3 regions of the Ruegeria sp. AM7 genome follow, and region 2 is predicted to be linked to each of the others. Evidence: riboswitches for the same ligand, from Rfam matches in the RefSeq annotation. Region 2 holds a riboswitch; each other region holds the start of a gene.

What was found. A riboswitch is a leader RNA that binds a small molecule or an ion and turns the genes downstream of it on or off. The one in region 2 is predicted to bind cobalamin.
Region 1: linked by a shared signal. The riboswitch ahead of ACR3EG_RS07515 (DUF1636 family protein) and the one ahead of ACR3EG_RS17200 (hypothetical protein) in region 2 are both predicted to bind cobalamin.
Region 3: linked by a shared signal. The riboswitch ahead of ACR3EG_RS02355 (DUF1636 family protein) and the one ahead of ACR3EG_RS17200 (hypothetical protein) in region 2 are both predicted to bind cobalamin.

Annotation. Positions count from the first base shown of each region.
Region 1 covers NZ_JBQFJE010000003.1:763,707-765,969, reverse strand. The annotation lists gene ACR3EG_RS07520 (NAD(P)-dependent oxidoreductase) at 1-892, opposite strand, end outside; cobalamin riboswitch at 1,004-1,212, shown strand; gene ACR3EG_RS07515 (DUF1636 family protein) at 1,298-1,672, shown strand; gene cobW (cobalamin biosynthesis protein CobW) at 1,674-2,263, shown strand, end outside.
Region 2 covers NZ_JBQFJE010000003.1:2,644,554-2,646,816, reverse strand. The annotation lists gene ACR3EG_RS17205 (protein-tyrosine phosphatase family protein) at 43-531, shown strand; gene ACR3EG_RS17200 (hypothetical protein) at 533-940, opposite strand; cobalamin riboswitch at 1,023-1,242, opposite strand; gene ACR3EG_RS17195 (alpha/beta hydrolase family protein) at 1,379-2,236, shown strand.
Region 3 covers NZ_JBQFJE010000001.1:545,552-547,814, forward strand. The annotation lists gene ACR3EG_RS02350 (ABC transporter ATP-binding protein) at 1-622, opposite strand, end outside; gene ACR3EG_RS02355 (DUF1636 family protein) at 622-978, opposite strand; cobalamin riboswitch at 1,081-1,284, opposite strand; gene ACR3EG_RS02360 (helix-turn-helix domain-containing protein) at 1,411-2,058, shown strand; gene ACR3EG_RS02365 (class II glutamine amidotransferase) at 2,240-2,263, shown strand, end outside.

The DNA.
Region 1 (2,263 bases), 1.9 Mb from region 2:
CGGTGGCCTCTTCCAACCGCTTGATAATATTAGGGGATAACTCTCGGTCGCCATAACGGGCGATGCCGTCGTCAAAGATACGCATCATCACCGGGTTGATCTCGAGCGGCACCCCCGCCCGGTCCGCCACATCCTGAAACAGGCCAATGTCCTTTTTCACCAAATCCATCGTGAACGAAATGTCCCGCGAGCCGTTCAGAATGACTTGGCTTTCGGTTTCATGCACGAAGGATGTCCCGGATGAGATCTTGATTGCCTCGTATGTGGTGTTCAGATCCATCCCGGCGGCTTTGGCGGTCACAAGTGCTTCTGCGCAGGTGATCAGGTTGGCGGTGGCGAGGTAATTGGTCAGCACTTTCAACACCGAAGCGGTCCCTAGGTCACCGGTATGCAGAACCCGTCGGCCCATGGTGGTCAGAAAGGGCAGTATGCGCTCGAATGTGGCCCGGTCGCAGCCCGCGAAGATCGAGATATTGCCCGTCGCGGCGCGATGACAGCCACCCGATACAGGACAGTCTACCGCTGCGCCGCCGCGCTCGATCACCTGGGCGCCAAGTCGCTTGACTTCGGCTTCATCAGTAGTGGACATCTCCATCCAGATTTTGCCGGGGCTGACCTCAGGCAGCATCTCCTGCATCACCGCGTCCGAAGCGGCAGGCGATGGCAGGCAGGTAATAACCGCGTCGCAATCGCGCATCAGCTGGGCCGGGCTTTCGGCGGCCTTGGCCCCCTGTGCCACGAAGCCGTCGACGAGGTCAGAGTTCAAATCATGTACCGTCAGTTCGATCCCGTTGCGCAGCAAAGACCCTGACAGTTTGCCGCCCACATTGCCCAAGCCGATAAAGCCCACCTTCATGCGATACACCTCCTTTTTTGGCGTCGTTTTGTTCATGGCACCATGCCGCCCCACCCAAAGTCATGCCGCCCAGCGACGCTGTCAGGTCGCTTTTAACCCGAGGTGCGAAAGATGTTTGCGACTCGCTTGACAAGGGCCTGCCCGGTGCCGCATGTCCGATCCGTTGGTGTCCATCTGCAGATGGATGAAAAGGGAATGCGTCAGCGGGTCATCCGTCAAACGCAGCCGCCCCCGCGACCGTGACCGGAGAGGGTGCCCAAGCCACTGGCCAGCAAGGCCGGGAAGGCGGGTCATCCGACAGGGCAACCGCCCTGAAATCCGCAAGCCGGGAGACCTGCCAGCACCCGCGATTGAAACCGGACGGGGTGTTCCGGTGCCGGGTCACGCACGACCCGCATGAAACCCCGTCCCCCACGATGAGGATTTAGGGGGATGAGAGACATGACCGAAACCGCTCCGGTCGAGCTGCTGGTTTGCACCACCTGCCGCCGCGGCCTGCCTGTTGAAGATGACGCCCAGCGCCCCGGCACGTTGCTGCACAAGGCGTTGGAACAGGCCGAACTGCCCGAGGGCGTGGCGCTGAAGGCCGTCGAATGCCTGTCGAATTGCGATCAGGGCTGCTCCATCGTGCTGCGCGGCGGGCCCGAGCGCTGGACCTTTGTTTATGAGAACCTGAACGAGGTCGATCATGTCGACGTCATCGTCGACGGCGCGACCAAATATCTGGCCACCGAAGACGGTCTGGTCAAATGGCGCGAGCGCCCCGAACATTTCCGCAAAAACTGCGCCTCGCGCATTCCCCCGATTGGAGCCTGACATGTCCACTTTGGAAAAACTTCCCGTTACTGTGATTACCGGCTTTCTTGGTTCGGGCAAGACCACGCTGGTGCGACACCTGATGCAGAACCCGCAGGGCAAGCGTCTGGCCGTGGTGGTCAACGAGTTCGGCGATGTCGGCGTGGACGGCGATATCCTGAAATCCTGTGCCATCCCCGATTGTCCGGCGGAGAACATCATGGAACTGGCCAATGGCTGTATCTGCTGCACCGTGGCCGATGATTTCATCCCCACGATCGAGGCGCTGATGGCGCTGGAGCCGCGCCCCGAGCATATCCTGATCGAAACATCCGGTTTGGCCCTGCCCAAACCGCTGCTCAAGGCGTTCGACTGGCCCGATATCCGGTCGAAAATCACCGTGGACGGCGTGATCGCGCTGGCCGATGCCGAGGCCGTGGCCGCCGGTCGCTTTGCCCCTAATGTCGAAGCGGTGGATGCCCAGCGCATGGCCGACGATTCCATCGACCACGAGACTCCACTGTCCGAGGTGTTCGAGGATCAGATATCCTGCGCCGACATCATCCTGCTGACCAAGCCCGATCTGGCCGGCCCCGAAGGTGTCGCCAAAGC
Region 2 (2,263 bases):
CAGTTTGCACGGCATAGAAGCTATGTGAAAAGGAGGGCGGGGATGGAGCCATTTGCAATTCACGCGGTCGCGGTCGGGGCTGGTTATGTCGCGCTGGCGCCGCTGCCGGGGCGCGCGGGGGAATATGCGCGGGATTTGGATGTTATCCGCCGCTGGCGGCCCGATCTTGTGATCTCAATGACCACAAGCTCCGAGATGGCGAAGGCCGGGGCGGGAACACTGGGGGATGACCTGCGGGCCGAGGGCATAAGCTGGACGCACCTGCCGATTGTGGATTTTGGCGCGCCGTCGCCGGACACCGAGGCCGCGTGGCCCCGGATCAGCCAGTCTGCCGCGCATATTCTAGCGCGTGGAGGGCGGGTGCTGGTGCATTGCCGGGGCGGGTGCGGGCGGTCGGGGATGATCGCCCTGCGGCTGATGGTAGAACAAGGTATGGCACCCGACGCGGCGTTGCGTCGCTTGCGCTTCGTGCGGCCCTGTGCGGTTGAAACCGATGGGCAGATGCGCTGGGCCAGCCGCGCGCCGGGCTGAGCTACAGCGCCAGATGCTGCTGGGGCTGTGCTGGTTGCGCCGGGGCCAGCTCTGACACTTCAAGCATGGCACAGGGCGGCGCAGGCAACAGGCCGGTCGGACGGGCCGCAGCATCGGGGCCGAACAGCATATCCGCATAACCGTCCAACGCGTCCAGCGAGGCGTCCGTGCTGGTGCCGCAGAAGATGCGAATTTGATCTTTCTGGGCGCGGAATCGGGCGATGCAGCCCTGTGGGCAATGGCCCAGCTCTCCGCTGCCGTCCAACGCGAACTCGTCCGACGTGGCTGGTACTGCGGTTTCCATCGCTTGCACAACAGCTCGTGCCATCTGCGCCAGAGCCGGGCAGGTCTTGCCGGTTTTCTGACATAGGGTTGCACTGAATTGGTGCGTTTTTGTCTTCCAGATCATAATGCGCCCTCCGCGCGGGGAACGGGGCATGGATCAGGTGTGACAGCGCGCTGACAATCCCGCCCGGACACCCCGCCCGAGTTACAGTTTTGCTTTGATGGCAGGTCTCCTGACTTGCGGGTCATCGCGTTGCCGACCTTCCCAGCCTTGCGGGCCAGTGGTATTTAGGCATTGCTTACCGCTTACAGTTGCGGGGGCAGTCGCGGCATTGGATCGTTCCGGCATGACCGGGCAGAACCGCACCGTGTTCCCTTTTCATCCTGTCCCGACACGGGACAAGAACCATCACGCCATCGCTAGCGGCTGAGCGGGCTTTGAGTCAAGCGGGCGCGCGCGCAAAGTGGACGTTTGGTCATCTTGATGCGCCCTTGACTCAGCCCGGCCAAAGAAGTGGGGATAAGGGGTGAACCGAACAGTTCAGATCAGGTGAGCAACGCTATGCTGGATGATACACCCCCCGTCCTGACCGAGGATTTTCGGTTTTCTGCCGGTTCGGCAATGCTGTCGGCGCGCCTGTACCGGCCCGTGACTGATCCCAAAGTCGCCGTGGTTATACATGGTGCGACCGGTGTCCCGAGGGATTACTATCAGCATTTCGCACATTGGCTGGCAGCGGATCAGAGGATCGCCTGCCTGACCTACGACTATCGCGACTTTGGCCACTCACTAACCGGACCACTGCAGGAATCGCGGGTAAAGATGGCGGATTGGGCGCTGACCGACATGCCTGCCGCCAGAGCGGAAATGCGCCAGCGTTACCCACACGCAGAACACTGGAGCATAGGGCACTCGGTCGGAGGGATGTTGGGGCCAATACAACCTGATATCGACCATATAGATCGCATGATCTGTGTGTGTTCGGGGCTGGTGACAATCAGTGATCACCCTTGGCCTTATCGCGCGCTGGCGTCCTTGTTCTGGTATGGACATGTTCCGCTGGCGGTAAAAACAGTTGGATACCTGCCAGGAAAAGCAGTGGGATTTGGGGCCGACCTGCCTGCATCGGTTTATTGGCAGTGGCGCAAGTGGTGCACGGCACCCCAAAATTATCTGCCTGAAATCGGAAAAACGCTGCCAGCTGCAACCTGGGCAGACAAAGGCAAACCGGTCGATCTGTTCACTTTCGAGGACGACCAGATGGTTCCGCCCGAAGCCGTTTGGCGGTTGGCAGATCTGTACGGCTCCAGCGCTCGGCGTCATATGCTGTCACCGCAGGAATTCGGACTGAAGGACATTGGCCATATCGGCGCGTTCGCGCGTCGCAACGCGTCCCTATGGCCGCGCTTGATTGCATAAGTGCTGGGCGTCTAAACCGGTCAAAAC
Region 3 (2,263 bases), on a different contig from region 2:
CGACATGGGTGGCGAATTCGGGGATCATGACAATGTCATGGACAATCATTATGACGGTTATCCCCAGTCCAGCGACCAGCGACAACATCCGCCCTTTGGCGTCGGGATCCAAATGGTTCGTCGGCTCGTCCAAAAACAAAAGTGTAGGGTTCTGTGCCAGCGCACGCGCGATATGGGCGCGCTGACGTTCGCCACCCGACAACACTGCCATGCGCTTGTCGGCAAGCTCCAAAAGGCCGGTCAGGTCCAGAATTCGCGTCAAGTCGTTTGCGTGATCTTCAGAGGAGCGGTCCGAGCGAATTGGAATTTGCCCAAGTGCCACATAGTCACGCAGATGCAACCGCCCATCGGGATATTCCTGCTGACTAACGACGGCAATTTTTCGGGCGCGCTCCGTCGCTGACAATGTCTTCAAGCTCTGCTCTTGCACCAGAACGTCGCCTTCAGACAGAGCTTCAGCGCCACATAGTAAGTTCAGCAGAGTGGTTTTGCCAGCGCCATTCGGACCGGCAATGGCCAGAACCGACCCCTCTTCCAGATCGAACGAGATGTCCTGCAACAGAACGTCACCGTGAAAAGAATAGTAGGCTACACCACGCGCCTGCAGGAAGGGTCTGCTCATCATCGAGCTCCTCGAACAGCCAACGCCGGCATGCGCGCCAATGTCTTGCTTATCAGAGGCGCAGGCCTGTCTGTGGCCTTTGTCCAACCAGTTGCGCTGCCCAGGTATTGTGTGGCGAATTGGGCAAGAGCATTCAGCTCCTGCTCGGTGCCGATATCACCAAACAGGTATTGGGCTTTTCCCAGGGCCTGAAATCCGACAGTGACCGGGTGATCGCATCCAGCCATACAATCTACTGTGCGCACTGCGAAACCCTCAGGCAATTCAGGGCACAAGGCATCCGCAATGTGCTGCGCTGCCTCCAGACCCTGACAGGTCGCGCAGATCAGAAGAAAATGATCAGTGGGCTCGGCCATCAAGCGCCTGTTCCACGGCCACTGGGGCCGTACTGAAACGCGGTCGCGCGTAAAGGCATACGAGGTACCATCAAGCCTCCTTCCAGGACGCCCCGCCCCGGGTTGGTTTCGGTTGCGATGGCAGGTCTCCTGACTTGCGGGTCGAGGCTTGGCCACCCTTCCCGACATTATTCATGTCAGTGGGATATTGGCTTCGCTCACCGCCTACAGTTGCGGGGGCAGTTACGGACTTGGCACTTAAACCTCACCGTATTCCCTTTTCACCGCTGGAGCATGCCCCAGGGAACCATCAAATGCGTCACTGCCCGAGATCAGATCGCCGGTCAACACAAATCACCGGAGGTTGCGCAGGAATATAGTTTTGAAAATATGTTTCCCTTCAGGAAAATTGCAGGCGATAACGACGAAGCGAAAGGCGTTAAGGATAGGTTGGTGAAAGCATCAAACGATAGGTCCAAACCTCAGTTTTCTCAGGATCCACACAAGGTCAGGGACCCCGGTGAAAAGAACCTCGAAACGGCGATCGGTCGGGAAATCCGCGCGTTGAGGTTACAGCAGGGCGTAACAATTGCGGAATTGTCGGGGCTGACCGGGTTGTCCATCAGTATGCTGTCAAAAATCGAAAACGGATACACATCGCCTTCATTGACGACGCTGCAATCTCTGGCCAATGCCCTAAGCACGCCGATCACTGCATTTTTCCGCAGATTTGAAGAAACCCGAAACGCAACCCACACCAAAGCGGGAAAGGGCGTTGAAACAGAGAGGGCCGGGACACGCGCAGGCCATCAATACAGCCTTTTGGGTCATATGGGGTCTAATGCCAGCGGTGTTGTGGTTGAACCCTATCTGATCACGCTGACGGAAAAGTCCGACACTTTCCCGACGTTCCAGCATGACGGAATTGAAATGCTCTACATGCTTGAAGGCGAAGTCGATTACAGACACGGCGATCAAATTTATCTGCTCGAGCCGGGGGATACGTTGTTCTTTGATGCGGACGCACCGCATGGACCCGAGGTGCTGCGCAAACTGCCAGCCCGCTACCTGTCGATCATCTCATATCCGCAGACGCGTTAGTCACGATTCGGCGATTGATAACCCGCTGCTGAGGTTTTGCGGGGTTGCTGTCCGTGATTTTTGAATGCGGGGGAAATAGATAGCCGAAAATATTCCCCATATGAATATTAATTTCCCTTTGTTGATAACCTAAAGTTCAGGTGTTAGCGTCTGCCCAACTCAACACAGGAGAAGCTGACACATGTGTGGAATTGTCGGCCTTTTT